3 regions of the Leptolyngbya subtilissima AS-A7 genome follow, and region 1 is predicted to be linked to each of the others. Evidence: predicted binding sites of a transcription regulator. Region 1 holds the regulator's gene; each other region holds the start of a gene.
The links. Region 1 encodes NtcA, which controls nitrogen genes in cyanobacteria. Its sites were predicted from a motif close to TTTGTANNNNNNNNTACAAA; they were not measured.
Positions count from the first base shown of each region.

Region 1 (10,092 bases):
GATTGCGAAACTGATGCAGCAGATCGTGAAAGGTTTCGGACTGATCGGCTTGGATTAGCTGACGTTGGTTGAGCTGACGCTGAAGCCATTGGCTACGCTGGTCCAGCACGTAGGCGATCGCCAACGTGCTGGCGACCTGCTCAGCCCGTCGATAATCGTCCGCTGTCCACGGCAGTGCTTCGCGAGTACTGACGATCATGCCCAGCACCACTCCATCATGGGCCAACGGCAAAACCAGAGGATACGTGGTTAGATCAGTCCCCACTCCCTGTAGCTGGGTTGCCGGTTCTATTCCAAACGGCATCGAGAGCAAACCCTTCTCCGAAGAAACACTGGCTGTGGATGGTAGCCCAGCTGAATCTCGCTCTGAATCAATGGGTTGCTGAAGCCACTGTTCTGGTTGAACGATTGGGGATTGCTTGCTGCCATCAACTTCTTCAGCTGTGTTGAATACTGCCGCTAGCCCCTCCCGCAAGTCGTGCCACAGGTTGGCGGTTTCTGGATAAGCCACCAGCGGTATCAAAGTGGGATTTATTGTCTCAACGGTGGCTTCGACCAAATACACCACTGTGGAAGCAGCCCCCAACGACTGGGTCAGCAGGAGTACCTGGGACTGACACAATGTGGTGAATTCAGAGCTGGGAGAGCCAATCATGGCGGCACAACATAAGAGTTTGACGGAAGAAAAATTAAAGTTTTGTCAATTTTTTAACAATTCTGTTCAGCTCTGATCTCCTTAGACACCCTTGTATCCTTTATAGCGCTTGGTGTTCGGAGGTTTTAGGCCGATTTTTAAGAGAAGTTGAAATTCTTATTTTGAGCCTATATACTTGGCCTGGTTAACAAATTTTGTAACCGAAACTACATCCAAATATCCAATGAGAGGGAGGTAGGCAACTTGGCAAGGAGACGCAAGCGTAAGAGTCGTCGTCGCTTAGAAGGCCGTCGCATTTTAGAAGCTGTTCCTCAGTATAGTATTGAGAGCGGCAACGAAAAACCCGTAACCGCAGCTCGGAATTTTATCCATTCCGAGGGCATTGCCCCCCCAGCCCTGCTGCTGGTTAAGCGGAACGAGCATACCACTGACCGGTACTTTTGGGCCGAGAAGGGTCTATTTGGTGCCCAGTATGTAGAAGAGAATCATTTTCTTTTCCCCAGTCTGCGGGTGCTGCTCGGTGAAGAAGGTGAAGAAGAAGAAGAAGAGAACGCCTCAGTTTTAGAGACCTTGACTCACTAGGGTAAGTATTCTGATAGCAGATATCTGCTTTACCGGTGTCACCGTCAGAACTACTTTTCACATGCAAAAAGCTAGCCCTTGGGCTAGCTTTTTTTTGCTTTAGCGGTCAAAGCCTTGCTCAAGGGCAATCAGTTCATCGCGATGAGCTGTAACAGTAACCTTAGCAAGCGCACTTTCCAACGAGCCGCTGTCCGCAGCATTGGGCCGAATTTCTAGGCAAATCTCCTCATCGCGAGCAGCGCCACGCCAATAGAACCAGCCTGCTAGCGGGCTCAGTGCTAGCAGACCCAAAAAGATGGCGCTGTAGGCTGGCCATAGATTGGCGAGTACCAAAGCAAAACAAAGAGTCCCCACGGCGGCAAGCAGAGTTAAGAATCCAGCCAAAAACACGCTCGGACGTACTCTTCCCCGCAGGGTGATGCGTTGAGCCTCTTCTTCAGCCGCGATAATGGCATAGGCCCGTGACTCAAAGTAGGTCGTCAGGTTCTGCAGTAACGTTATGGGATCAACAGGGCGCGTTAGCGTCAGGGTTTCGATCCGGTCTTTGGTAGAAGCCCGAATAAAAAAAACTAACCCCACTATCATTAGCAGGGTTAGGAACAGAGTCGAATAGAGAACGGTGTCAGTCACGCCGGACCATGCAAAGCTACTCCTCTAGGGTACGGAATGTTGCAGCATTCAGGTAGGCCCTGCACCCCTGATTCATCGATGCGGAGCAGAGTAGGCTGGGCTTTGAGCGCAAGCTGGCCTAATTGGATCGCCCATATAGGTTTTCCAAAATTCGGCCAGTTCCTCGGCCTGAAGCCGCCAGTCAGGGTTAAGACGATACATGCGGCGAGGACGACCCCGGCCTTCTACCTTTTTCCAGTAGCCGTCAATAGCATTTTCGTCTTCCAAAAACTTAAGTGCTCCGTAAAGCACCGTATCTGATAGACGATAGTGGGGATACTGATGGGTTAACCGCTGGATCAATTCGGTGCCGTAGGAATCTTGCTGGAGCAATACCGACAACACGTAGCAAACGGCAAGCTCTTTGTTCAGGTAAATTGGCGGTGGATCCTCGAAGAACTGATAAATATCCTCAAATTTCATGGGATCGCTCCAGGTGTATTTAAAGTTTGCCTGCCTTGAGACAAGCCAGAGTTAAAAGCAACCTATTAGCAGCCGACAGATTTGTAGGTTAATTCTAAGCACAGGTGATCCCCACAGTATCGAAGTAGGGGCAGATGGTAACTATCTGCAAATTTTTTTAGACATTATTAAATATTCGCCACCAAAGTTAATTCGACCTGGATCCTTTTTACTTAATTTTCTTGAGAGAAAGTGCTCCAAGCTATTCGCTTAGTAAGTCAGTGCTATCGTCCAAAGGATTATTGAATTCACTCGTTTGAAACAGAATGCGCCCGTCGCGCACTGCTGCTAGATGAATTTGAACCGGCCCTACCGTGAAAATATCAGTGGCAGCAATAGCCTGAAGATCGACAGCCTGCCCCGATTGCTGAACAGTCTCTAAGAAGTTGAGCACCGTTTCAGGCCGGTTATCGGCTACTTGTAGCGTGTCGCTGACAACGCCGTCCTGTCGGGCCCGAAATTGGGCGGCTGCCAACAGAAGGTTGAGTCGCTCAACTAGCTGGCGATCGCCCAAAGGAGGGGGATCTAGCGTAACCGTTGCCAATCGCTCGCCCAGGGCATAAACCTGTTGATTAGGGGTGGCATCGATAAAGACCTGCACACAGGGTTCACCCTGCTGCACCACGCAGGGCTCGCCCGTTACATAGTTAGCCGCAGACAGCAGGCGCACTACGTAATCTTCACCCGTGGACAGACGCTCAATCAACGCCTCGACCTCGCGATTACCAATCAGCAAAATTTGCTGGTCGATCAAAGCCCCGGGGGCAATAGCTCGAGACACCAAGCGGTTGGCCTCAAGTAAAAAGCCTGTGACAAACTCTTCTGCCTGCTCTCGATTTTCGGCACGACCTTGACCGACTAGAATCTCTTGGTTGCGGTTGAGGGCAATATTGCCCCGAAACAACCCTTGATACTGCGTTTGCAGAACGGCTACCTGCTGCTCTAAAAAGTCTTGCTCGCCCTCTAGGCTAGCCAGCCGCTGCTCTCGCTGGGCGATCGCCCGATCGCGACTGGCAATCTCCTCATCTAAGTTGGCAATTGCCCGATCGCGGTCGGCAATCTGTTTGCCAATAGTGGCTTGCTGCGCCAGCAGGTTATCACGCTGAACCCGCAGAGCGTCCGTCGATTGGCGCAGCGCGGCAGCCTGCTGTGATACGGCATCTAGCTGGCCTAGAGTTTGGCGTAGTTCACCCTCAGTCGCTTCCTGCTGAACCACCGCCTGGTTGAGCGATTGGTTAATTTCTTGTAATCGAGCTAGCGCCCGCTGCCGTTCGTTAGTCGCCGACTCCAGATCGGTCTCTACGCTCTCTTGGGTAGATTGAGCCTGGGCCAAATCAGCCTCGGCGTTGGCTAAATCAGCCTGAATTTTACTCAACTCGAACACCCCAGTGCGCAGCTGACTGCTCACTCCAAATAGCAGGGCCAGTGTAGAGGCTGAAATGACGCTACCCGTGGCAATGCTGACTAAGGTAGCCGTTTGCCGGGGGCGTAGATTGAACAAGCTTAGACGTGCTTTGCCCACCCGCGTGCCGACGCGATCGCCGAGGGTAGCAATAAAGCCCCCCAAAATTAAGACCGCCAAAATCAGTACGTAACCAGAAACCATGCACCAGCCACAGGGGAGTTTGCACTTACTCTACTGCATGGGTTGAAGCCTCGTACGCCCCAATATTGTCGATTGCTGGTTTGGCTACCAAAACCACCCCACCTAGCCAAACCTAAACTAAGTAAACTGCTGACTCAGATTGACCGGATCATGCACAGTAATCTTCTTTTTGTAGATGGAGATCATACCTTCCTGGCGCAAATCTCCCAGCAGGCGAGTCACAGTCACCCGAGTGGAGCCGATGGCCTCAGCAATGGCCTGATGAGACAGTTTCAGATCAATAGTGATGCCATCCTGGCTAGGCACCCCAAAATCGCGACAGAGAATGAGTAAGAAACTTACCAGCCGCGAGCCCATGTCTCGATGAGCTAAGGTTTCAATCATCATCTCGGTTTGCAAGATGCGAGAGGATAACCCCCTCAACATCAGCAAGGCCAGTTCAGGATTTTCCTCCAGCGCCTGCTCAACCTGCTCAATTGGAACAGACAATAGCTCTACCGGAGTAAAGGCCACGGAGTGATAAAAGCGATCAGAACGGTTGCCCGTAATTAGCGACAAGACCCCAAACACACTGTTTTCGCGCAGCAGGGCAACTGTGATTTCTTCTCCAGCCTCGTACACTCGCGACAGCTTCACTGCCCCTTTTAACAAGAAGTACACCCGTTCGGCCGGGTCTCCAGGGAAAAAGATTGTTTTCCCCCGCTCGTAGGATTCGACTACAGGGGGAAACGCTCCTCCAGATAGCTGACGAAAAACATTAGCAAGGGGCTTATCTTGGGTCACTACCATAACGTTCTGCTAAGAGCATCACAGAGAGCATCTGCACTGAATTTACTGGTTTGCCGTCGCTATGACAGCTAGACCCACAGCACAGATCACCTTGGGCATAAAGCATAAAGCAGTCTGATTGGTCTGGCACGCTAACCAATGCAAACGTTCCATGACTTTAGATCACTTAACCTCAACTGTAAGGCAAGCGTTTGTATAGCAAGTTACTTTATTGCTCCCGAAGCTAATCTTGAGCCCATTTCAGGGGTTCCAAAGTAGTCATTCAGGGATAAAAAAAGCCGCAGATGAGGCTGAGAGCGACAGCAAACTCAAAACAACTCGGACCGTCGCTCTTAACTAAGAAGTAGGTCTCACTAGCGCAAAACACTGGCAGAAGAAAGCTCAGCTATATCCGACCAAAAAAGTCGGGTATATTTGACCAAGTATTGTCTCCAGTGTTACGTTCTGGATAACTTAGCGAAGTTAACAACTGCTCCTCAGAAAATCTCAGAGAAAACGCCATGACGCAGTCTATCGAACAAGCGATCGCCACCAAGCCCACATTTTCAGCATTGAAATGCCGAGAATGTGGTGAGACCTACGACCTAGGCGCCAAGCATGTATGCGAAGATGTGTGCTTTGGCCCATTAGAGGTAGCCTACGACTACGACGAAATTCGCAGGCGGGTCACCCGCAGCAGCATTCAAGCCGGGCCGCTGTCAATTTGGCGCTACAAAGACTTTCTACCCGTCAGCACCGACAACCCAATTGATGTGGGAACCGGCATGACACCCCTAGTGCGCGCCAACCGACTGGCGCGGCAGCTAGGGCTAAAAGAACTCTATATAAAGAATGACGCTGTCAACATGCCCACCTTGAGCTTTAAGGATCGGGTGGTGTCGGTGGCGCTAACCCGAGCGAGAGAGTTAGGGTTTACTACAGTGTCTTGTGCCAGTACAGGTAACTTGGCCAACTCTACGGCGGCGATCGCAGCCCATGCTGGCCTTGACTGCTGCGTATTCATTCCAGCTGACCTAGAAGCCGGCAAAGTACTTGGCACCCTAATCTATAACCCTACAGTAATGGCTGTGCAGGGCAACTATGACCAGGTCAACCGTCTGTGCTCTGAGGTAGCCAACACTCAAGGTTGGGGGTTCGTCAACATCAACCTGCGCCCCTACTACTCCGAAGGGTCTAAAACCCTGGGCTACGAAGTAGCTGAACAGCTAGGCTGGCGCTTACCAGACCACATCGTGGCGCCGTTGGCATCGGGGTCACTATTTACCAAGATCTACAAAGGCTTCCAAGAATTTGTTAAGGTCGGCCTCGTCGACGATAAGCCTGTACGCTTTAGCGGTGCCCAGGCCGAGGGATGCTCTCCTATTGCCCAAGCCTTTAAAGAAGGCCGCGATTTTGTGACTCCAGTCAAACCCAATACGATTGCCAAGTCTATTGCCATTGGAAACCCCGCCGACGGTATCTATGCTCTCGATATAGCTCGTAAAACCAACGGCAACATTGAGTCAGTAACCGATGCCGAGGTCATTGAAGGCATGAAGCTACTGGCCGAAACCGAAGGTATCTTCACCGAGACTGCTGGCGGCACCACCATTGCAGTGCTCAAAAAGCTGGTTGAAGCCGGTAAGATTAACCCTGATGAGTCTACAGTCGTCTACATCACCGGCAACGGATTGAAGACCCAAGAAGCTGTACAGGGTTACATCGGCGAGCCCTTTACCATTGAGCCTAAGCTCGACAGCTTCGAGCGTGCTCTAGAGCGCTCTCGAACCCTCGACCGATTGGAATGGCAGCAGGTATTGGTCTAGGGATTAAGGTATGAGGTTCAAGGTTTAAGTAGCTGATTTTCAGTTTAAACCTTGAACTTTACTCTCTATACTCTTACTGACAGATTGCTCTTATTTTCTTGATTCATTTATTACACCCATGGCTGTTAAAGTACTAATTCCAACTCCACTGCAAAAATTCACCAACAACCAGGCTGCCCTTGAGTGTAGTGGTGGCAATATTGTAGATCTGCTCAATGATTTAGAGAGCAACTGCCCTGGCATCAAAGCCCGGCTTTGTGACGATTCTGGTGAGCTACGCCGCTTTGTCAACTTCTACGTTAATAGCGAAGACATTCGCTTTCTCGATGGCAAAGAGACCGCTCTTAACGATGGCGACGAAGTCAGCATCGTCCCTGCCGTAGCTGGAGGCTAACGCTGGAGCCAGAGACGGGTTATTAAACTAGAAAACGCTGAACAAAGCTTTTGTTCAGCGTTTTTTAGCAGCGCAGCAAATTGGGTCGATTAATCGCCTCTGTTTTCTTTTCTTGCCGCTCGATAGTTTGTGCACATCCAATTTTCCACTTCACCGCAACAGCCATCGCCTAACAAATAACAAACAAATTTGGATAGGTTCTTAAGAAGTGAGAAATGCTACGAAAGTCAAAATATTCTGAGCGGCACAAATCACAAAACCCATTCTTGGCTAGCTAGCCTTTTCATCAAACCTAAGGGTTTGTATAACTCTCGACATTGAATTGACGGAGGCTTCTTCAAACTTTCTTTAAACGATTAAGGATCAGCTACACAAGAACAAGTAGCTGATCCCCGATTTGTTATTAGAAACTAAGAGTCAAGCGCTAGTCAATAACTTAGAGTTTCTTCCAGGTACCGGTTGTGCAAGAAGTAGCCGACTGGCTTGCAGAAGTGCTGAAGTTAGTGAGCGCACCGGCAGCAGCAGCCACGTTAGCTTGAGTCGATTCACAAATGAGTGCAATCGTGGTGGCTTCTGTGGTTGCGCTACCCGAGTTTAGCTGGGCAGCACCGACGTAGCTCTTCAGAGCAGTATCAACTCTGTCAGCAAAAGCCGTTGCGCCAAAGGGGCCACTAGCGCCAATGGTGTAGTTGTAGTAAGTAGTATTGGAAGGAATACCAATGGCTAGTTCTACAAAACCAGGAGCAAAGGTGGGGTTTTCTAAGCGGTAGGCTTGCTGGCCACGGTTCATGGAACCAACATAGGTTTTAGCTTCAGACTGACGAGCTTTGTTGGCCTGGTTAAGGAAAGAAGGCAAAGCGATAGCAGCCAGAATACCGATGATGATGATAACCACCAGCAGTTCAATTAGGGTGAAGCCGCCTTCTTCTTTCTTAGCGATGAAGTGCTTGAGCAGGTTGGCTTTGAGAGATGCTTTCATAGGTGTATGTCTCCTTGGGTTAGGCGGCGGTAGAGGTGTTATTTGCGCCTGGGTCTAACTTACCCACTTGCTCTGACTGAGCGATCACATCTGATTAAAAAAGTTTTTGGGCAGTGGAGGCAGGGGTGTAATTTCAAAGCGATTCTTGACGGCACTGGGCAAGTTAAGCTGCTTAGTTTGAATCGTTTCTATAGCTTGGTCTAGCGCCACAAACTCTCTGGGCAGCTCCCCAAACAACCCAAGTAAGTTAGGGATAGCCCACTGCTCCATTCCCTCAATGGGTGCAATAAAGTTAATGCCTTGAGCATATCGATTGCGATAGGTGAGCCCTAGCAAGCTACGGCCAGTTAGTTCAACCGGTTCTACTAAGGAAGTCAACCACGATCGCGCATCTCGAAATTGCCCCAGCGATTCGGTTAGCAGTGCCTTCTCAGGTGCAGGAAGCTCGGCTTGAGCAAAGTAGTTTTGGGCAGCGGCAGGCGAAAGCCATGCCTGAAGCAGCAATAGAGCCTGATCTTGGGGAGTTGCTTCTAGGGCTTGATTAACGATAGCTAGGGCTGCTTCGAGGCTTTGGTCTGTGGCTAAAAGCGCCTGCGTGATTGGTCTTAGCCTGTCACGGTTGGCGGTGAGAGGTTGTCTCTGCCACCAGCGAATCAGCGCTGTTTGGTCGTAAAAGGTGGAATATCCTGGGATCTTTGGCGATAGCCCATTGAGCATGGACTCGTGGTAAATTAACGCTTGATCTAAAACCTGCTGTTTAATTGGTGCTAGAGACTCTTGCTCCCACAGAGGCAAAGTCAAAAATTCGGGATTGCCAAGGCCTTGAAGGCTAAACGCGGTTACGGCGGCTTCGGTTTGGCCTTGGGCTAGGTAAGCTTGCCCCAGCACATAGCGGCTCAAGGCATTTTTTCTGGGGAGTAGCTGCACGGCACGGCGGCTATAGTCCGCTGCGGCAGCCGGGTTTTGAGGTAACAGCAGAACCGCCATGTTGTAATTAAACCAGGCATCGTTGGGGGCGATCGCAACAGCGCTATACAGATCAGTCAAGACATCGCGGCGCACAGCATCTTGCTCACCCGAGGACACAAGAGGCAGCAGTTGATAGATGATTTGTCCGGATAGGGCGGGGTAGGTTGGATCCCAAGGAACGAAAGTGGCAGCGGCAGATAGCTGTTGCAACGAGCCAGCTACATCGCCTCGTTCTGCACGGCTGAGGGCGCGGTGGGCAAAGAAGAAGCCTAGGTCGGTCACAAACCACAAATAGGTTGTGATCGCCAACCAGGCTACCAGGGCCAGGCTAAGATAGCGGCGGGTTCCTCCACTTAGGGTAGGCAGCGAGGGCAGCTCTGTTTGATTTGCTAGGCTGAGCAACAGGAGTAGCAAGGCCCCAAACGCCGTAGAAATGCCAATGTTTTCAAGCTGGTAGTCAGTGAGGCTAGATACCCCGTAGGCTAAGAAGCTACCGCCTGCGCCATACAGCAACCATCGACTAGCCGGCTCTTGTACAGTTTGGTATAGACGCAGCCAGAGCGCGGCGACAAGCACTAGCCATACTAAATACAGCCCAAGACCCAGTAGCCCCATCTCTCCTAAAAGCTGAAACGGCGTACTGTGAAGCTGCTGGGAGTGGTCTTGACCTAGGCCCGTTTCTATCGGGCGATATAGATTTGAGACACGGCTCATCACCCCTGGCCCCACGCCCACTAAGGGACGATGGCTAAGAATGTTAAGGGCAGTCTTAGCCAGGAAGTAGCGATCGAGCACCGGGCCATCTTGTACTACAAAGCCAGAAGGATCGTTGAAATCTAGGCCGCCAAACAAGCTGCGAACCCTTGAGTTGCTGGCTAGAGCGCTAATCGCGACGGCTAACCCCAGTCCGCCTAGCAACCAACGCTGGGTTCTGCCCTTAGCGTTGGGGTTGACAATGAAGGCAACGACTATAAGAAGCAACCACACCAAAATCCCCAACAACGCCCCCCGCGATCCGCTGAGGTAGAGAGCGATCGCAGCCAAGGCCGAGGCCGCCGCCATCAACCACCGCAGCCATCCCTTAAAGGCCACAGCATAGGCTGCAACAAACGGCAGCGCTAGAGCAAAGTAGCCACCCACGAAATTGTGGTGGCCAAAGGGCATAGCATTGCGCAGGGCAGC
Region 1 is NZ_JAMPKY010000010.1:280,385-290,476, reverse strand. Features, by position in the region: gene NC979_RS21165 (sensor histidine kinase) at 1-655, opposite strand, end outside; gene NC979_RS21160 (DUF3155 domain-containing protein) at 899-1,237, shown strand; gene NC979_RS21155 (cofactor assembly of complex C subunit B) at 1,337-1,867, opposite strand; gene NC979_RS21150 (PadR family transcriptional regulator) at 1,940-2,329, opposite strand; gene NC979_RS21145 (DUF3084 family protein) at 2,571-3,974, opposite strand; gene ntcA (global nitrogen regulator NtcA) at 4,092-4,763, opposite strand; gene thrC (threonine synthase) at 5,264-6,568, shown strand; gene NC979_RS21130 (MoaD/ThiS family protein) at 6,687-6,962, shown strand; gene NC979_RS21125 (type IV pilin-like G/H family protein) at 7,399-7,941, opposite strand; gene NC979_RS21120 (O-antigen ligase family protein) at 8,026-10,092, opposite strand, start outside.

Region 2 (10,092 bases), on a different contig from region 1:
GCCAACGCCCAAGTGTAACTGCTACAGCCGTGGATGAACCCGGCAGGAGAAAGTAACCCTCACCTCAGGCCCAGCCTCTCAGGGAGGCTAAACCCCTCAAACGATGGGGAGTCGGTTACACCCTACAGTTTCTCAGGAAATGGACCGCTGTCAAATCTTTTTGTCAATGGAAGGCAACGTTTTGTAAAGGGGTGTGGGGTATAGGGTGTAGGGTTCAAGGCTATCCCTAGACCCTATACCGTATACCCTATGCCCTAGTTCACCGTTCGCCCGTGACAATGTAGGCCACCCGCTTGCCAATGTTGGTGGCATGGTCGGCAATCCGCTCCATGTAGCGAATGGCCAGCACCAGCAGTACTGTCGGCTCGACCGAGCCGATCAGGTTGGTCTGGTGGGCTAGCAGGGCGTATAGCTCTTCATAGTCAGCGTCGATGGCGTCGTCTTTTTGCTTAATCTCTAGGCCGCTTTTCGCGTCAAGGTCAGAGAGGGCCAGCAGACACATCGCGACCATTGAGCGGCAGCGATCGAGCATGGTCTGCACTCGCCCCATCAAAGGGTGTACCGGGTAAGGGAAGAGTTTAAGCGCTACTTCCCCCAGATCTTCGGCGTAGTCGCCGATGCGTTCTAGGTCGCGCACTAGCTGCATAAAGGCCCCAATGCGCCGTAGGTCTTTGGCCTCTGGCTGTGCCTGGAGCGTAAACAGGTGCATGCAGTCCATCTCGATTTGGCGGTAGAACTTGTCGATCTGCTTATCGTGACGGTGGAGCCGCTGGGCAGAATCGAGATTGCGATCGCACAGGGCTTCCCGAGCCAGTACACAGGAGTTTTCAACCAGCGCCCCCATGCGTAGCAGGTCGCGCTGCACCCGCAGCAGCTGCCGATCAAAGTCACCACGCACGGGTTGAGTTGTATCCATATCAAGCATCGCGAAGCACACCGAGTAAAAAGGAAGACCGCAGCGATTGTGGCTCTTCAGCCTAGCAGCCCACCCGGGCTAACCCCAAACAGAAACCCTAGCGCTGCCTAGAGATGTTCCCGTTAAGCTCTGTAACAGTTAGGCTGGCTGGCCTCGCGAAAGCTCCCATCTTAGTTAACAATCTGTCTAGACCCAGCGTCTTTGCTTAAGCAAGCGTTATTCACTCAGCTTGAGGAGTATTTTTTATGCCTCTTTCAGATACCCAAGTCTTTATCGCCCTAGCCGTAGCTCTATTGCCTGGTATTTTGGCAGTTCGCCTATCCACTGAGCTATATAAATAGGTTAAGGCGGGGCATTATTTTAACGTCCCAAAGGCATAGTTCACCAAAACAAAAGACTTCGGCACCCAGGTGCCGAAGTCTTTTGTTTTGACCGACTGACAGTTGGGCTGGCCAAGACGCGCTAAAAGCTCATGGCGGGCTCATTCTTAACTGGCCCCAAGGCCCCAGAGTAGATCAGCCCCCGCCGGGTATCGAGGGTAAGAATGCTGCCGTCGCGGATGATCTCGGTGGCGTTTTTAACCCCCACAATCACTGGCACCCCCAGCCGCAGACCAATTACCGCTGCGTGACTGGTGGGGCTGTCATCTTCTGTGACAATGCCGCCCGCCCGACGAATAGCTTCGACAAAGTCGGCGCTGGTGTGGGGCACCACCAAAATTTCGCCGTCGTTAAAGTCGTTGACCTCCAGGCTGGTGTGGGCGACTCGGGCTCGGCCGCTTACCGAGGCTTCGCCAATGCCCAAACCTCGCCCTAGCACCGCTGTCACCACGTCTACCTTGATCAAATCGGTAGAACCTGAGATCCCTTGCAGCGTCCCCGCCGTTAGCACCACCAGATCGCCGTCGTTGAGCAGGGCCTTTTCCTGGGCAACGCTCATGGCTGCCTGAAAGGTTTGGGTGCTAGAGGGCAAATCCAGCACCAGCAGCGGCCGCACCCCCCACACCAGTTGAAGCTGCCGCGCCACATGAACATGGGGCGTCACCGCCAGAATTGGCGTCTGGGGACGGTATTTCGACACGTTGCGGGCGGTGGCCCCCGATTTGGTCAGGGTCATAATCGCCGCCGCGTTGAGCTGCGTCGCAATGCGGCCTACTGCCTGGCTGATGGCGTTGGGAATCGAGCGGGCCCCGCTACTGTCCTTGCGATCGCTCAGGGAAAGCCCCTCCTGCTCGGTACACACGGCCACCTTTGCCATCGTCGCCACCGCCTCCACCGGAAACTTGCCCACGGCGGTTTCGTTAGAGAGCATGACCGCATCGGTGCCGTCGAGAATGGCGTTGGCAATGTCAGACACCTCGGCCCGGGTGGGGCGGGGGTTCGACACCATGCTGTCGAGCATTTGGGTGGCGGTAATCACCGGAATGCCCAGGGCGTTGGACATAGCGATCAGCCGCTTTTGCAGAATTGGCACCTCCTCGGCGGGTAGCTCCACCCCCAAATCGCCCCGGGCCACCATTACCCCGTCTGAGAGGGAGAGAATGGCCTCCATCTGCTCGATGGCCTCGTGCTTTTCAATCTTGACGATCACCGGCACATTCTTGCCAGCAGCGTGGATAATCTCCTTGATTTCCAGCACGTCTTGGGGGTTGCGCACGAAACTGAGAGCTACCCAGTCAACCCCTTGGTTGAGGCCAAACAGCAGGTCTTCGCGGTCTTTGTCGGTGAGCGCCTTGACCGAGAGGTACACCCCAGGGAAGTTAACCCCCTTGTTGTTCGATAGGGTGCCGCCTACCACCACACGGCAGTGAAGCTCCTGGGCCACCAGATCGACCGACTCCACCTGCATTTCAACTTTGCCGTCGTCGAGCAAAATCGTGGAGCCAGCGGGCACTTCTTGGGCGAGCTTGTCGTAGGTGACGCAGGCTCGCTCTTGGGTGCCCAAAATAATCTCGCTGGTGAGCACGAAGGGGTCGCCCTTAGCTAGCTGGATGGAGCCGTGCTCAAACTTGCCGAGGCGAATTTTTGGCCCTTGGAGGTCTTGCAGAATGCCCACCGGCTGGTTGAGCTCGAAGGAGATCTGCCGAATCAGGCGAATGCTGCGCTGGTGATCGTCGTGGCTGCCGTGGGAGAAGTTGAGCCGCAGGGTGGTGGCCCCAGCCTCAATCAGCTCCCGCAGCACATCGGCATTTTGGGTGGCAGGGCCGATGGTGGCAACAATTTTGGTGCGGCGGACAGAGTTGCGCAGGGGCATAAACGACCTCTACTGAGAGTAAAACGCTACCGCATCGGACCTTCAATCAAGCCCGTAGACTAGCAGCCATAAAGCACAGGGATAGTAGCACGAATGCCGATGGGCTTTACGCGTCACCCCAAAACCAGCAAGAATTTCAGCGTTTTCACCGACGATGAGCATGGAGTAAGGAGGTGAGGCGGGTACCGCTCGTCTGGCACCTTCTATGGCGCGCTACCGACGGTGAGCTGCCGGAGACAGCGTTTATCTTTAGGCTATGTCACAAAAGTTTATTAATAAAGCATCGTAACGTATACTACCGAAGGCACTGATGTAGGAGCGATGCATCATGTCGGTGGCAGCTGAAGCCCTGACGGTTCGAAAGACGGTTCCCCCTGAGTTACTCAAAACCGAAGGCGGATTGAGCCTCAACTCTCTCATGTTTATAGCTTCCGTCGGGCTAATTAGTCTGTCTACGGTGGGCTATTTTTGCTGGCATTGGATCAACTGGTGTGTGTTTTTAATGAACGTTCTGTCCCTACACCTGGCGGGGACAGTTATTCATGATGCTAGCCACAACTCGGCTCACCGCAACCGCGTGGTGAATGCCCTACTGGGCCACGGTAGCGCCTTGATCCTAGGGTTCTCGTTTCCGGTGTTTACGCGGGTGCATCTGCAGCACCATGCCCACGTTAACGATCCTGAGAACGACCCCGATCATTTTGTCTCGACGGGTGGGCCGCTGTGGCTAATTGCGGCGCGCTTTTTCTACCACGAGATTTACTTTTTTAAGCGCCGCCTTTGGCGCAACTGGGAGCTGCTGGAGTGGTTTTTAGGTCGCTTTGCGGTGGGGCTGCTGGTGTTCATCGCCTGTCGGTTCGACTTTGTGGGCTACCTCTTTAACTACTGGTTCTCGCCTGCCCTAGTGGTGGGCATTGCCCTAGGCCTGTTCTTTGATTATTTGCCCCACCGACCGTTTGAAGATCGCGATCGCTGGAAGAATGCCCGGGTCTACCCCAGCCCGATTCTCAATCTGCTGATCATGGGTCAGAACTATCACCTGGTACACCACCTGTGGCCCTCAGTGCCCTGGTATAAGTACAAACCCACCTACGAGGTAATGCAGCCCCTGCTGGATGAAAAAGGGTCGCCCCAATCCCTTGGGCTGCTGAAAATGAAAGACTTCTTTGGCTTTCTATACGACCTATTTCTAGGCATTCGGCTAAAGCGACATTAGAAAAGATAGCTCAAAAGAAACGACCCCAGATTTAGGCCCACAAAGCCATAATCTGAGGTCGCTTTTGCAGTTCAAAATTTGTCAAAACCTTCCTTCTAGCCCGTAACTACCAAGTCAGGGCGCAGGTCGCGGGCGCCGCGCAGGTAGACGTGCTGAATTTTGCCGTGGGGGGCGGGGAGCTGCACGTGCATCAAAATGCGGATGCAGCAGGGTAGGCTGCCCTCGACATGCATGTGCTGCACGTCGAGGAGAGCAACGTTGTCCCATTGAGGTCGCTGGCGGGCGATCGCCGCCGGAAACACCGCATCCAAGTCGCGGGTGACGGAGAAGGTGGCGCTAATAATGCAGGCCGGGTCGAGGTGGTTGCTCTCTTCGAGGGCATCCATCAGCTCTGTGACAGCCTCCCGAATGGCCCCCTCGGTATTTTCTGGTACCGTTACCGCTCCCCGAATTGCCCACACTCGCCAGTCCACGCGTTAGCCTCCAAAGGTCATTCTCCAAAGCCTCAAAGGCACCGACGGCAACAATTGGGGCAGAGAGTTGACTGCATTTTACTGCTTTAATCCTACCAGGGCACTGGTCTGTGCTGGCCCTTAGGGACGATAGAGCCACAGGGGCATGCCGCTGGTAGAGCGTTCAAACTCCAGCCACTCTAGGGTCGCATTGAGGGCCGGTACTGCCAGCCCAGGATAGGCCAGGCCAGAGACAGCGACATTGCTGTTGCCGGGCACCAGCCTTCGCAGAAGAGGCTTTTTCTCATCAAAGGTGATGCACTCGGCCTTGTCAGGGTCGAGGCCAGCCAGTTCGGCGGTCCAGCGACGAGCATCTTCCTCACTGCCGAGCCGGTCTACAACACCGAGCTGGAGGGCCTGCTCGCCGGTAAAAATGCGTCCGTCGGCAAAGCTACGCACCGTCTCTTCGCTTAGATGGCGGGCCTCGGCGACGGTTTTGACAAACTGGCTATAGCTGACGTCGATCAGCTCTTGCAGAATGCCCTTTTCGGGGTCGGTGAGTTCGCGATCGAAGGCGAGAATGTCTTTGTAAGGGCCAGACTTAATTACCTTAAATGACACGCCCACCTTGTCGAGCAATCGCTCCAGGTTATTGCCCCGCAAAATGACGCCAATGCTGCCGGTGATCGTGCCGGGATTGGCCACAATGTGGTTGGCTCCCATGCCGATGTAGACCCCACCCGAGGCAGAGATATTGCCAAAGCTGGCTACGATTTTGAGCTTGTCTTTGAGCCGTTTGAGGGCGGTGTAAATTTCTTGGGAGTCGCCCACGGTGCCGCCAGGGCTGTCGATGCGCAGCAGCAGAGCCGGGAAGCGCCTTTCCTCAATCTCTTTGAGGGCCTCTAGCATCCGCTTACGGGTGGCGGCCCCAATCACGCCGGTCACTTCGATGCGGGCAATGGACTTGCGAGAACGGCGAGAAAACGGCCAAATCATAGGGGTATTAAAACTGTAGGCGGACAAGGGTGAACAGTAGATAGCCCTGGCACTGAGCGTGCTAGGGCCAGGGTCTATTGTAGCCAAAACAACACTATGGCGGGGCGTTAGCGCCTCAGCCCGTTAGGGGTTGAGCGATCCTGGGCAGGACAGCACCCTACCCCGAACTGCGTTAACATTCCTTAAAGAAAGCCTTTTTGGCCGCTGCGCTCGCCCTTGCGGGTATTTAAACTATCTCCCTTCATTTCCCTACCATGGACTCAGTCTCCGTTCCCCAATCGGCCACTCGCAACCCCATTGTGCTGATTGCGCCCTTCTTTTTGTGGGGCACAGCTATGGTGGCGATGAAGGGAGCTATGCCTCACACCACACCGTTCTTTATGGCGGGTATACGGCTGGTGCCCGCTGGCATGCTCGTACTGTTGGTGGGGTTGTTTTTGGGCCGTCCCCAAGCCATTAGCCGCCAGGGCTGGCTTTGGATAGCGCTCTTTGCTTTGGTAGATGGTGCGCTGTTTCAAGGATTTTTGGCGGCGGGCCTACAGCGCACTGGGGCAGGCCTCGGCTCGGTGATGATTGACTCTCAACCCCTAGCGGTGGCGGTCATGGCGCGAGGCCTGTTTGGTGAGTACATTGGTGCCCTCGGCTGGATTGGCCTGTTGTGGGGCATTGCGGGTATCAGTCTGCTGGGCCTGCCCGACGAATGGATTTTTTCGCTCTTCCACGGCGACACTGCCTGGCTGACCGATGGCACGGCCCTCACCACCCTTTCGCAAGGAGGCGAATGGCTGATGCTGTTGGCTGCCCTGTCGATGGCCACCGGCACAATTCTGATTCGCTACGTTTGCCGCCATGTCGACCCTGTTGTGGCCACAGGCTGGCACATGGTGCTGGGGGGCATTCCTTTATTTGTGCTGTCATCCCTGGGAGAAGTGCAGCCTTGGCAGGGGTTAACGGGGTTGGATTGGGGGGCGATCGCCTATGCGACCATCTTTGGTAGTGCCTTGGCCTACGGCATTTTCTTCTTCTTAGCGGCTCAGGGTAACCTCACCAGTCTCAGCGCCCTAACCTTTTTGACCCCAGTATTTGCCCTGCTGTTTGGCAACCTGTTTTTGGGTGAAACCTTAAGTCTGTTGCAGTGGTTGGGAGTCAGCTTTACCCTGGTCAGCATTTACCTGATTAACCAGCGCGACGTCCTGGCTCAGAAACTGCGGCAGTTAACCTTGGCCTACGAGACGGCGACCTCGGGGGAGAGTACCCCGGTGGAGCCGGATTAGGGTGGGGAGCGGATGGGTAGATGGGTGGATGGGTAGGGCAGAGTTTTGAGCTAATCGCTGCCGTAGCCTTGCTGAGAAGAAAGGGTAGGTGGAGAAGTCAGGTAATCCTGCAAATGAGTACGTCTAGTGGAGTCGTTCAGTCGCCACTCCCCACCCATCTACTCCCTACCCATCCACCCTAGATCACGCCGCCCTCAGCAGGTTAAGTTACCTTAGGGGCATCCACACTGGGCAACCGTCGCCGCCAGCTATGGGCCGATATGAGACTTAGAATGCTAACGCCAGGGAGAGGTCTGGGCTGCCGCAGTGCTTCTGGGGTGAGGTTTGCTGTCTTAACTCTGGTTGCGGGTTTGATTATAACTGGCTTGTCGGGGTTAGAGTCTGCGATCGCCAAAGCCGCTACCGACCCAGAGCCCACCCAGACAGCGGCATCTGCTCCCAACCCCGTGCTGCTGCAGCCGGGGACCGAAAGCGACGATGTCATGATGCTCCAGCGGCAGATGCGGTTGCTAGGTCTCTACCAAGGGCCTATGGATGGCCGTTATAGGGGGCAAACTCAGGAGGCGATCGCAGCTTTTCAGTCAAAGGCTGGGCTACCCGCCAGTGGCACTCTTGATCAAGCCACTTGGCAGCGGATGAGCACGCCTCAACTGCTGACTGAGAATACATCCCCTCAACCAGAGACCCCAGTGCTGTTTCCGACAACTGAGGTAGCAGCGCCATCAGCAGCGACGCCTGCGGTGGCGGTGGCTGAGGCCTCCGCTTCAGGGCTGGCCACTGCTTCTGCACCGGCTGAGTCGCCTAGGTCTGAGCCCGCTGCACCAGCTCAGACCCCTGCGGATCAAGACCAGGGGGCTGAACCTTCGGTGGTTGAGACCGCCCCACCGGTTGAGACTGCTGAGTCGGGTCGCCGCTGGACGTGGCTAGTGCTGGGGGGGCTGGCGCTGGCCGGTTGTTTGGGGGGCTGGCGGTTCTTGGGGCAGGGGCGATCGGCAAAGCGTTCCACAGCTAACTTAGAGCGAGTACCCAGCGCAGCCCCACAGGCCAAGAGTGGTGCTGAACCTGCCCTTACCTCAGACGCTTCCACTGCTCCCCTGGGCACCGTGGAACATACAGAGGTGTTAGCCTCCCCGGCCCTCGGTCTGGCAACCCCACCTGCGACGGCCACTGACCTGACTCTAGATGCTACCACCCGTCTGACCTCGGGGGATATTGTGGATTCATTGATCCACGGGCTAGATAACCGCGATGGGGCGATACGTCGCCATGCCATTTGGGAGCTAGGTCAGCGTGGCCATTCTGAAGCTATTCAGCCTCTGATTAACAGCCTGCTCGATGCTGATTCCCAGGAGAAAAGCCTCATCCTCGCCGCCCTGGCTGAAATTAGTAGCCGTAGCCTAAAGCCCATGCATAGAGCTTTGGCTTTAGGCCTGCAAGACCCCAGCCCCGAGGTGCGCAAAAATGCCATTCGCGATCTGAGCCGGATTTACGACACGGTGGTGCAGCTCAGCCACATGTTGGCCCACGCGACCCAAGACCCCGATGCTGGCGTGCAGGAGACTGCACAGTGGGCGCTCAGTCAGCTCAACCGCATCCCCGCGGCGACCTATTCAGCGGCGCTGCCCCCTGAGACAGCCTCCTTGGACTCACCCTACGACAGCGATGGCCAAAGACTGACTCCAGAGGGCCATCGTCTTCCCCCCAGCTAACTAGCGCCCGATCCCCTGACCTCCCTATTTCCCGATCTTTCTATCTCTCCCATGACTCTTTCCCTTCGCCTGTTGTTTGTCTCAACTCCCGTAGGGCCGCTAGGGTCTGGTTTGGGGGGCGGGGTTGAGCTCACCCTGCTCAACTTGACCCAGGGCATGCGCGATCGCGGGCACCATGTCACTGTACTGGCCCCTGAGGGGTCGAGCCTCGGGGATGTTGCCATTGTGACGGTGCCGGGACAGTTGCAGCCCACAGCCCACACCCAGGGACGCAGCGCGCCAGTCGTGCTCCCCGCAGACAGTGCGCTAGGCGCGATGTGGCGCTACGCCCGTCAGCACCAGGCCGAGTTTGACCTGATCGTCAACCTGGCCTACGACTGGTTGCCTTTCTACCTAACAGAGTTTTTTGTTACTCCGGTAGCTCACTTTGTCACTATGGGCTCCCTCAGCGATGCGATGGATGAGGCCATCTACCAGGTGGCTCAGCAGTTTCCCCGGCGCTTGGGGGCCTACACGCGCACCCAGGCTGAAACGTTTGGGGTGGCCGATGCCTTTGAGCTGCTCAGCAGCGCCATTGATTTAGAGCTATACGAATTTTGCTCATCCCCTGGCGATGCTCTGGCCTGGCTGGGGCGCATTTCCCCTGAGAAAGGGCTAGAGGATGCTCTAGAGGCAGCCGAAATCGCCCAGGCTCCCCTAAAGATTTTGGGCAAGCTGGAGGACACTGCCTACTGGCAGAGCCTTTGCGATCGCTTTCCCCGAACGGCCGACTGCTACCTGGGGTTTTTGCCCACCCACGAACTACAGCAGGTGCTGCGCCAGTGTCGTGCCCTGGTGATGACCCCACGTTGGGTCGAAGCTTTTGGTAATGTGGCGATCGAGGCTCTGGCCTGTGGTGTGCCGGTGATTGCCTACGCCCGCGGTGGCCCGGCTGAAATTGTGCAGCCGGGCAAGACCGGCTGGCTAGTGCCGCCGGACGATGTGCAGGGGTTAGTGAGTGCGATCGCCAAAATCGATCAACTCGATCGCTACGCCTGCCGTCGCCAGGCCGAAACCGAGTATTCCCTCAGTGCTCTAGCCGTTCGCTTCGAGCGATGGTTCGAGAGCTTGATTGTGAACCGGTAGAAAGCCTTAACGCAAGTCGTTGCTACTGGGCCTGAGGTACAGGGGCCTGACGCATCTGCTCTAGACGCTGAAAGTCGTGGTGCAGGGCCTGGCGCAAAGAGCGATTTTGAGGATCGACGCGGCGGGCCTTTTTCAGGCAGGCTTCAGCTTT
Region 2 is NZ_JAMPKY010000003.1:419,805-429,896, forward strand. Features, by position in the region: gene phoU (phosphate signaling complex protein PhoU) at 260-916, opposite strand; gene psaM (photosystem I reaction center subunit XII) at 1,162-1,257, shown strand; gene pyk (pyruvate kinase) at 1,379-3,169, opposite strand; gene crtR (beta-carotene hydroxylase) at 3,498-4,385, shown strand; gene aroH (chorismate mutase) at 4,481-4,858, opposite strand; gene sppA (signal peptide peptidase SppA) at 4,979-5,833, opposite strand; gene NC979_RS09225 (DMT family transporter) at 6,088-7,107, shown strand; gene NC979_RS09230 (HEAT repeat domain-containing protein) at 7,458-8,816, shown strand; gene NC979_RS09235 (glycosyltransferase family 4 protein) at 8,868-9,941, shown strand; gene NC979_RS09240 (J domain-containing protein) at 9,964-10,092, opposite strand, start outside.
Region 2: a site for NtcA is predicted at 3,452-3,471, ahead of crtR (beta-carotene hydroxylase). Genes of this name have one in related genera too.

Region 3 (10,092 bases), on a different contig from region 1:
TACCCATCCACGCATCCACTAATGCCCAGCCATCTTATGGCCTAGGGTCTTGATGTCAGCGGTGGCGGTGGGGCTTTCGTAGACCAGCTCACCGCCGCTGATTACAAAGATGCGATCGCTCAGCTTTAGCAGCTCATCGAGGTCTTCGCTCACCAGCAGCACCGCCACACCGCGATTGCGGGCGGCAAGGATCTGGCTGTGGATGTAGTCAACCGCCGAAAAGTCGAGACCGAAGCAGGGGTTCGCCGCAATCAGCAGGTTGATGTTGGTTGACGACAGCTCGCGGGCCAGCACGGTGCGCTGCACGTTGCCGCCGGAGAGGTGGCCTACCGGGGTATCGACCGACGGGGTTTTGACCGAGAAGACGTTGACTAAGCCCTCGGCCATGCGCCGAATGTTGCGGAGGCTGAGCAGCCAGCCGCGTCGGGCCTGGGGCGGGCAGTCGAAGGTGCGTAGGGCCATGTTTTCGGCCACGCTCATGTGGGGGACGCAGGCGTTGCGCAGCGGTTCTTCGGGCAGGGTGTAGACCTGGTGACGAGCCATTTCTTTGCGGGTCGACTGATAGGGCTCGCCGTTGACAAGAATATCGCCGCTGTGGCGGGGGCGCTGGCCCGCCAGCACCTCCACCAGCTCGCGCTGACCGTTGCCCGAGACGCCCGCAATGCCGACAATTTCGCCACTGTTGACAATTAGATTAGCGCTGCACACGGCGGGCAGACCGTTGTCGCGATCGGCGCACAGGTCTTTGAGCTCTAGAACGGGCCGCGGGTCGGCGATCGCGACCTTTTCAACCGGGGTAGCCTCCGTTTTTTCGCCCAGCATCATGTGGGCCATGTCATCGACGGTTAAATCGCGCACGTAGCCGTGGCCCGCCAGCTTGCCCTTGCGCAGCACCGTCACCTCGTCGGTAAAGGCCATCACCTCGCGAAACTTGTGGGAGATCATCAGCACGCTGAGGTGGCCAGCGGTGACTTCTTCCCGCAGTAGACCCAGCACTTCGTCGGCTTCGTCGGGGGTGAGCACCGAGGTCGGCTCGTCGAGAATCAGCACCCGGCTATTCAGGTAGAGCTGCTTGAGAATTTCGAGCTTTTGCTTTTGACCCGCCGCCAGTTGAGCAATGGGAGTGCGCAGATCGATCTGGAAGGGGGAAGTGGCCATAAAGGCGTCGAGGCGATCGTACTCGGTCTTCCAGTTGATCCACTGGGGGCTGTCGTAGCGCGAGAGCACCAGATTTTCGGCCACGGTCATAGCGGGCACTGAGGTGAAATGCTGGTAGACCATGCCTAGGCCAAAGTGGTGGGCATCCTTGGGGCTATCAATGTCGCGGCACTGGCGATCGACCAGCACTTCCCCAGAGGTGGGGGTGTAAAAGCCCATGATGCATTTCACCAAGGTGCTTTTGCCGGCTCCGTTTTCGCCCAGCAGAGCGTGAAAGCTGCCGGGGGTAACTTTAATCGAGACCTGATCGAGGGCAGTGAAGCTGCCAAAGCGTTTGGTGAGATTAATTACCTCCAGCTCGAGCGGGGCGGTTTTGATTTGCGGTGCAGCAACTGCGGTTTTCATAGGGGAGTAGGGGGTAGGGAGTGATGGGGAGATTTAGGAGAAAGTAGGGTGTGCTTGCGAAACAACCGCAGGGTGGGCACTGCCTACCATTTCCCCAAAACTCATCTCGGATTGGACTAACGCTTCGATCAGGGCTTCGGAATGGGCTACAGCACCAAACACGCCGCCCTGCATCTTGACCATCTTCAGCGCGGCCAGGTGGTTGCCGTAGTCGGTGGCACCCGTGCAGTCAGACAGCAGTAGGCACTCGTAGCCGCGATCGTTAGCGTCGCGCATGGTGGTGTGGACGCACACATCGGTGGTGATGCCTGCGAGGATAAGGTTGCGAATGCCTTTGCGGGTGAGGATTAAATCGAGGTCGGTGGCGTAGAAGGAGCCTTTGCCGGGCTTGTCGATCACCACTTCGCCGGGCAGAGGTTGCAACTCGGGGATGAGTTCCCAGCCGGGTTCACCGCGCACCAAGATGCGTCCGCAGGGGCCAGGGTCGCCAATGCCCGCGCCAATCTGGCGCGATCGCCACTGTTTGTTCTCTGGCAGGTCTGATAGATCGGGGCGGTGGCCCTCGCGGGTATGGATGATGGTGAAGTTGCGATCGCGCAGCACCTCTAGCAGCCTGGCGATCGGTTGAATGGGGGCACGGGTGAGCGATAGGTCGTAGCCCATCTTGTCCACATAGCCGCCGATGCCGCAAAAATCGGTCTGCATATCAATCACAATCAGCGCCGTATTTTCGGGTCGCAGATCCCCGTCGTAGGGGTATGGATACGGCTCGGCTTCAACGAAAATTCCCATGGGTTGTCTCCAGTTGAATAGCTAATGGCGCACTGTAGGTGGTTAGAGCGAAGCGGCACCTAACAAATTTGCCGCTGTTGGGTTGCACTGCGTTTTACCCGACCTACAGGGCGAAACGTTCCTACAAAATGCATTAAAAGACGGTGGCAAACTGTTACTCCTGAGCTTGTCCCAATGCTCCCGGTGCGCCGGTTAACGTGCGCTTGGGCGAGCAGGTAATCACCATAATCAGCAGGGTCAAGATGTATGGCGAAGCGTTGAACAAGTAGTAGTAGGCGTCAATGCCCACCGACTGCAGGGCGGGGCCGATCGCTTGGGCACCGCCAAACAGCAGCGAGGCGTAGAGACACTGCACCGGGTTCCAGCGGGCAAAAATTACCAGGGCCACGGCCATCAAGCCTTGACCGCTCGAGATCCGCTCTGACCAGCTGCCAGGGTAAAACAGCGATAGGGATGCGCCGCCAATACCGGCTAAAAAGCTGCCCGCCACAATGCTGGCCATGCGTACCTTGAAGATCGAAATCCCCATCGCTTTGGCGGCGTCGGGGCTGTCGCCCACGGCGCGCACCAGTAGCCCCCAGCGGCTAGAGCGAAAGAACCACTGCATTAGCGGAGCGATCGCCACCCCCAAAATAAACAGCGGGCTAATGCTCAGGGCCGACTCGAGCTGAGGAATTTGGGTCCACCCCGCCAGGGATAGCGTCGGTAGCTGAGGAGCCGAGGGCTGAATGAAGGGCTTGCCCAAAAAGAATGCCAAGCCGCTACCAAAGATAATCATGGCAATGCCCACCGCCACGTCATTCACCCGAGGCTGTTGGGCCAGCCAACCGTGAATGAGCCCTAAGAACATACCGGCTACGCCGGCCATAACCACCCCCAGCCAGGGCGACCCGGTCAGGTACGACACGGCGTAGGCGCTCATAGCTCCCATGAGCAGAGTGCCTTCTAGGCCCAAGTTGATCTTGCCGCTTTTTTCGGTCAGACACTCTCCCAGGCTGACCAACAGAAACGGGGCGCTGCCCCGCAGGGTTCCCGCAATGATGGCGAGGGGTACGCCCCACCAGCCCAAAGCTTCACTGGCCATGGTTCTCACTCTCCGTGGGTGTGATTGCACTAAAAACGTGATGTTCTCGGTATAGGCTTAGCACTGCTAAGCCCATACTCCCTGGCTAACCTAAACTGGGGTGGCCGTGGCCACGGGGGGCAAAGGCCGCACCTTGGGTGGGCGCTCCTTAAAGATCGGCAGCCGCCCGTAGAGCGAGTCGCTGTAGAGCACCGAGAGAAACACAATGCCCTGGAACACCATCACCGTGGCGTCGGGTAGGCCGTGGCTGCGCTGTAGAATGCCGCCGCTGGCGAGAATGCCCCCTAAGAGCAGGGCCACTAAACTGGCTGCGATCGGGTTGTGGCGGGCAATAAAGGCTACCAATACGCCGCCGTAGCCGTAGTTCGCGTTCAGCGATTCGTTGGCCCGACCGTGGACTGCCGCCACCTCAACCATCCCCGCCAGACCGGCGCAGGCTCCGCCCAAAAAGCAGATTGCCAGGGTGAGCTTGCCCACGGGCAGCCCCGCCACCCGCGCCGCCCGCACATTGCCCCCGGCGGTGCGCGCCGCAAAGCCAAAGGTAGTGCGTTGAATTAAGAAATAGGCCAGTCCGCAGGCCACTAGCCCCAGCACTAAGCCGTAGTGCACCCGGCTGCCAGGCAGATTGCCCAGCATGTGGATTTCGGGCAGGGGATAGCTGGAGGGCTTGTTGAGGGAGCTGGGATCCTTCATAGGGCCGTTGACCATGTGGTTGAGCAGCGCGATCGCGATGTAGTTCATCAGCAGGCTGCTAATGGTCTCATTCACCGCCCGATAGTGCCGCAGCGCCCCGACAATGGCAATCCAGATACCGCCCGCTGCCATACCGGCTAGGGCCATACCCAACTGCACCCCAGGAGTGGGCAACCCCCAGCCCCCCAGGGTGAGGCCCCCAGCCACCGCCGCTAAGCCCCCCAGCACCAGCGCCCCCTCATTACCAATGATCACCAACCCCAACCGTGCCGGCAGCGCCGTACAGAGGGCACTCAACATCAGTGGCGACGCCTGAATCAGCGTGTTCTGAAACGAACTCCAGCTGCCAAAAGCGGCGCGATAGATCGAGTAATACACCCCAAACGGGTTCGCCCCCGCCAGGCCACAAAACAGGCCAAATATCACCAGGGCCGCCAGCAGCGCCCCAGTTGGAATGCAGGTTTTTTCGAGAAGACTCCGCCAGCGATCGCTCATCGTCATGCTCCTTAGTTCATTGGATGCTCAATAACGTCGTCAGAGAAACGTTGCGGTCAAACGGCCTTAGAGTCGGTGGAACGCGCAAGTAGGTGGCGCAACTTAAGGGCTAACGGGTAAGGGCCCCAGATGGATGGTGAGCATTACCAATTGATAGGAGCCGCAGATGAATGGTGGGCATTGCCCACCCTACGGCTGTTCACCCATCCACCCTCTACCCATCCACCCGCCTACCCACTCCCCTACCCCACACTCCCCATCACCCCTTCCGCCAGCCAGTTCATCTGCTCCAGCTCGATCGCCGTTTGCCCCAGTTCCTTGCCGCCAGCGACTACAGTCTTGCCCTGGTTGTCTTTGATTTCGCCTTTGTAAATCACCAGTTCCCTAGAAATCAGCTGGGCCTGGGCGGCCTCGGCCGCCTGTTGGGCCGAGGCGCTCACCGCTGGGCCAAAGGGCGACAGCTTCAAAAAGCCGTCCTTAAAGCCGCCCCGCACCAGGTGAGGAATGCCGCCATTCATCAGGGTTTTGCCCTCCTGCAGCAGGCTGACGTAATTTTTGTACACGGTCGACCAGTCCCACTCGGCCCCCGTGAGGTAGCCCTGGGGGGCCAATTCAGCTTGGTTAGCGTGGTAACCGGTGGCAAAAATGCCGCGCCGCTCGGCGGTCTCGATCACCACCTTGGGACTATCCACGTGGCAGGTGAGCACGTCAATGCCCTGGTCGGCCATGCTGTTGGCGGCCTCGGCCTCGCGCACCGGGTCGGCCCAGTCGCCGGTAAAAATCACCTGGGTAGTGGCGCTGGGATCGATGCTGCGAGCCCCCAGGGTAAAGCTGTTGACGTTGCGCAGCACCTGAGGAATGGGCTTGGCGCCGATGAACCCCAGCCGCTTGCTAGTTGAGGTATGGGCGGCGACAACGCCCGCCACGTACTGAGCTTCGTCGATGTAGCCAAAGTAGCTGCCGACGTTGTTGGGGTGCACACCCTCTTGGTACAGGCCGCCGCAGTGAAAAAACTGCACATCGGGAAAGTCCTTGGCCAGGGCCAGCACGTGGGGGTCAAAGTAGCCAAAGGAGGTGGCAAAAATCGCCGTGGCCCCGTCCAGGTCAATCATGCTGCGGATGCTTTCCTGCACCGCGTTAGTTTCGGGCACACTGGCTTCTTCGGAGGTTTTGACTCCGTCGAGGCCGTCGAGGCTGGCGCGACCTTCGGCGTGGGCCTGGTTGTAGCCATAGTCATCCTTGGGGCCGACGTAGATAAACCCTGCGGTGAGGGTGTCGCTGCCTCCCGCCGCCGTGGGGGAGCTGCTGCAGCCGCTAAGCTTAACCGTGAGGCCAAAGGCACCGGTAGCCAGCAATCCCCGGATCGCCTGGCGACGGGTCACCTGAAGCATGGGTTTCCGCATGGGGATTCTCCTTAGTGAGGGTGAAAGATAGTCAGGTTGAAGCACTGAATGTTAAGGAGAGACTACCAATGCCGGACGGGCGGGGAGGTGCGAGGAAAGTGCGCCAAAAGTACGTTTTTGATCGGGCAAAACCCGGTTCAGCAGGTGAAATGTTACCCAAGGTACAAAGTTGGGGGTAGGGCTTGGCTAGGATCAGCCCCATAGAACTCCCCTCAAGCCCCATGTCGCTTCGGTTTTAGAGCAGCGAGTAGCATTGGATACACCACCATGACCGACGACGATGCCTTAGGACTGGTTGAGCGGGTTCTCGTTGCGCAGGGGGTAGCGCTCAGCCCGCTGCAGGCGAGGTTGTTTCAGCAGGCCTGGGGCGATCGCACCTACCAAGACACGGCGCTGGCCCTGGGCTACGAGGTGGGCTACATCAAGCAGATGGGGTCTGACCTGTGGCAGTGCCTCTCCTCACACCTGGGGGAGAAAGTCACCAAGCGCAATCTGCGAGCGGTTCTAGCCCGCCAGCTCAAAGCCCTGTCGGTCAAAGACGCTGAACTGGGGGCAATCAGCCCCAGTGTCGCCCCTTTTCGGCGCCGTCGCGACTGGGGCGACGCTGCCACCGCGACGGTGTTCTACGGGCGCACCGACGAACTGGCTCAGCTGCAAGACTGGGTGGTCGCCGACGGCTGTCGGCTGGTGGGGCTGTTTGGCATGGGGGGCATCGGCAAAACTACCCTGGCGGTGAAGCTAGCCCAGCAGGTGCAAGACCGCTTTGAGGTGGTGATCTGGCGATCGCTGCGCCATGCGCCCCTGGTCAACGACCTGCTCAAAGACCTGCTGGGGGTGCTGTCGCCCGGGGCCAATGCCGCCGTTGAGTTTGACGGTCTGTTGCGATCGCTGCTCGATCAACTGCGCCAGCACCGCAGTTTGATCGTGCTCGACAACGGCGAAACGATTTTGCAGCCGCGCGATCGTACCGGCACCTACCAGCCAGGGTACGAAAACTACGCTCAGCTTTTCTACAGCCTGGGCAATGTCGATCATCAGAGCACCGTCATGCTCACCAGCCGCGAAAAAATCAAAGAAATTGCCCAGCAGGAAGGAGCTACCCTACCGATTCGCTCGCTGCGTTTGGGGGGCTTGCCGCCCCGGGTCGGCCAGTCCATCTTCCAGGCTCGGGGCCAGTTTGCCGGTAGCCCTGCCGACTGGCAGCATCTGGTCAACCACTACGCCGGCAACCCCCTGGCCCTCAAGATGGTGGCCGCCGTGGTGCAAGACTTTTTTGACGGGCAGCTGGGGCCGTTTGTGCAGATTTTGGCCCAGGGAGACTCGGTATTTGGCGACATTCGCGACCTGCTGACCCACCAGCTCGATCGCCTCACGACCGTTGAGCAGCAGGTAATGGCCTGGCTCGCCATTCATCGCGAGCCCGTTACCCTAGCGCAGGTGCGCGCTGACTTGATAGCGCCTCTGGCCTTGGGCGAACTGATCGAAGCCCTCACTAGCCTGGAGCGGCGATCGCTGATTGAGCGCGACATCCCGCGAGCCAATGCTCGCAGCACGCGCTTCACCCTCCAGCCCGTGGTAATGGAATACATGACTGACTGGCTGGTAGAGCAGATCAGCCAGGCCATTTTGGCACCGCCGACGATCGACCCTGGCCCGCTGCACACCCACGCCCTGATGTTGGCCCAGGCTAAAGACTACATTCGCGACGGCCAAACACGGCTGATTCTGCAACCGGTGCTGCAACGGCTGCGGCTGCGCCCTGACAGTTTAGCCCAGCGCCTGCGCCACCACCTCGACACCTGGCGCGGGCAGAGCTTACAGAGCTACGCCTGCGGCAACCTGCTCAATCTGCTTCAGCAGGCTGACATCTCGCTGGCGGGCTGGGATTTTTCTGAGCAGACGATCTGGCAGGCCTATCTGCAAGACAGCACCCTGCACAACGCCAACTTTGCCCAGGCCGACCTATCGCGATCGGTGTTCAAAGACACCTTTAGCCAGGTGCTAGCTATTGCCTTTAGCCCCGACGGCCAGCTGTTAGCAGCCAGCGATGTCAGCTATGAAATTCATCTGTGGCGGGTCAGCGATGCCCAGCCGATGCTCACCCTCCATGCCCAAGACGGCTGGTGCTGGGCGGTGGCCTTTAGCCCCAATAACCAAACTCTGGCCAGCAGCGCCAACGGTACTATCGACCTGTGGAATCTTAAAACCGGCGATCGCTACGGCCAGCTCAAAGACTCCTCCGGCCGGGTTTTTTCCCTCGCTTTCAGCCCCGACGGGCGCTTTCTGGCCAGCGGCTGTGAAGACCACCAGATCCGCGTGTGGGATGTGCGGATCCAGACCCTGGTTCACAGCCTGGTGGGCCATACCGATGAGGTGCGATCGGTGGCGTTTTCGCCCCAGGGCTACCTGCGCGGCGGTCCGAATTTAAGCGATTCGCGCAGCGGTTCGTTTCAGCATCGCTCGGCCAGCCATCTCTTGGCCAGCGGCAGCTATGACGGCACTCTGCGCCTGTGGGATGTGGCCAGTGGCGACAGCACCGTAATGGCGGCTGGGTCACCGGTGTGGTCGATCGCCTTTAGCCCTGACGGGCAGACCTTGGCCAGTGGTCATCACAACGGCAGCATCGGCCTCTGGAATGTTGGCACCCAAGCGCTGGTGCGATGGTGCCAGACCGAGCCCAAGGGGCGATCGCCAGGCTCCCCTCAGGCGGTGCGCTCCGTGGCCTTTAGCCCCGACGGCCGCATCCTAGCCAGCGGTGGCGACAACCAAATCCTGCGCCTGTGGAACTGGCAGACCGGGCAGATTAGATGGGCGGTCAAGGGTCATAGCAGCTGGATCTCAAACGTCGCCTTTAGCCCGGTGGGAGAAACATCCGCCAAAGAGAACGGCTACATCCTAGCCAGCGCCAGCGAAGATCAGTCCGTGCGCCTGTGGGATAGCCAGAACCACCAGCCCCTGCGGGTGCTGCGCGGCCACAACAGCGGTGTGTGGTCGGTAGCGCTACATCCCCAGGGTGACTATCTGGTTAGCGGTGGCCAAGATCGCCAGGTGCGCCTGTGGCCGTTAACCACCCCGGCTGCTCCCCGAAGGTTTATGGGGCACGATGGCTGGGTCTTTGCCGTAGCGGTCAGCCCCGACGGCCGCTGGATCGCCAGCAGTGGCGAAGATCGCACCGTGCGCCTTTGGGATAGCGAAACCGGAAACTGCCGCGCCACCTGGACCGACCACAGCCATGAGGTTTGGGCCTTGGCCTTTTGCCCCCAGGGCGATCGCCTAGTCAGCGGCAGTCTAGATGGCACCCTACGCCTGTGGAATCTCACCAGCTACGCCTGCCAGGGCATCTTCAGCGGCCACACCAGCGGCGTTTGGACATTGGCCATTAGCCCCGACGGTCGCCGCCTAGCCAGTGGCAGCCAGGATCAAACTGTGCGCCTGTGGGATCTTGAATCCCAAACCTGCCTACAAATCCTGCCCTGCGAAGGCAGCTGGGTGCGGGGGTTGGCTTTCAGCCCGGATGGCCGGTTTCTCTCCAGCGGCGGGTCTAACGGTTATGTCATGCTATGGGATTTAAAGCTGGGCCACCGCACCGTCATCGGCACCCACCCCAGCCTTGTTTTGTCCGTGGCTTTTAGCCCCGATGGACAGTGGCTGGCCAGCTGCGGCGGCGATACCACCATCAGGCTGTGGAACCTGCGCACTCGGCAATGCCATCAAACCCTTTGCGGTCACGACAAGTGGGTGCGATACGTTACCTTTAGCGCCGACGGCGATCGCCTAATTAGCTGTAGCCAAGACGAAACTATTCAGGTTTGGCAGAAGGTGCCGACCCCCGATGGCTTTATCTACTGCCACGCACAGACGCTGCGGGTGCCCCGACCCTACGAAGGCATGGCGATCGCTGGGGTAACCGGCCTCACCGAAGCTCAAAAAGCGGCCTTAGTGGCCCTAGGGGCCAGTGAAACCCTGGCCATCAGCTCAAAACCCTCGATCGCGCCTCTGTATCATCCGTAGAGTAGACTACACTCCAGGTATCACAACTGCCTCTAACCGCTAGCACTTGGC
Region 3 is NZ_JAMPKY010000001.1:912,525-922,616, forward strand. Features, by position in the region: gene NC979_RS04140 (ABC transporter ATP-binding protein) at 19-1,563, opposite strand; gene biuH (biuret amidohydrolase) at 1,597-2,355, opposite strand; gene NC979_RS04150 (ABC transporter permease) at 2,510-3,439, opposite strand; gene NC979_RS04155 (ABC transporter permease) at 3,530-4,627, opposite strand; gene NC979_RS04160 (BMP family ABC transporter substrate-binding protein) at 4,870-6,030, opposite strand; gene NC979_RS04165 (WD40 domain-containing protein) at 6,298-10,041, shown strand.
Region 3: a site for NtcA is predicted at 6,179-6,198, ahead of NC979_RS04160 (BMP family ABC transporter substrate-binding protein). Genes of this name have one in related genera too.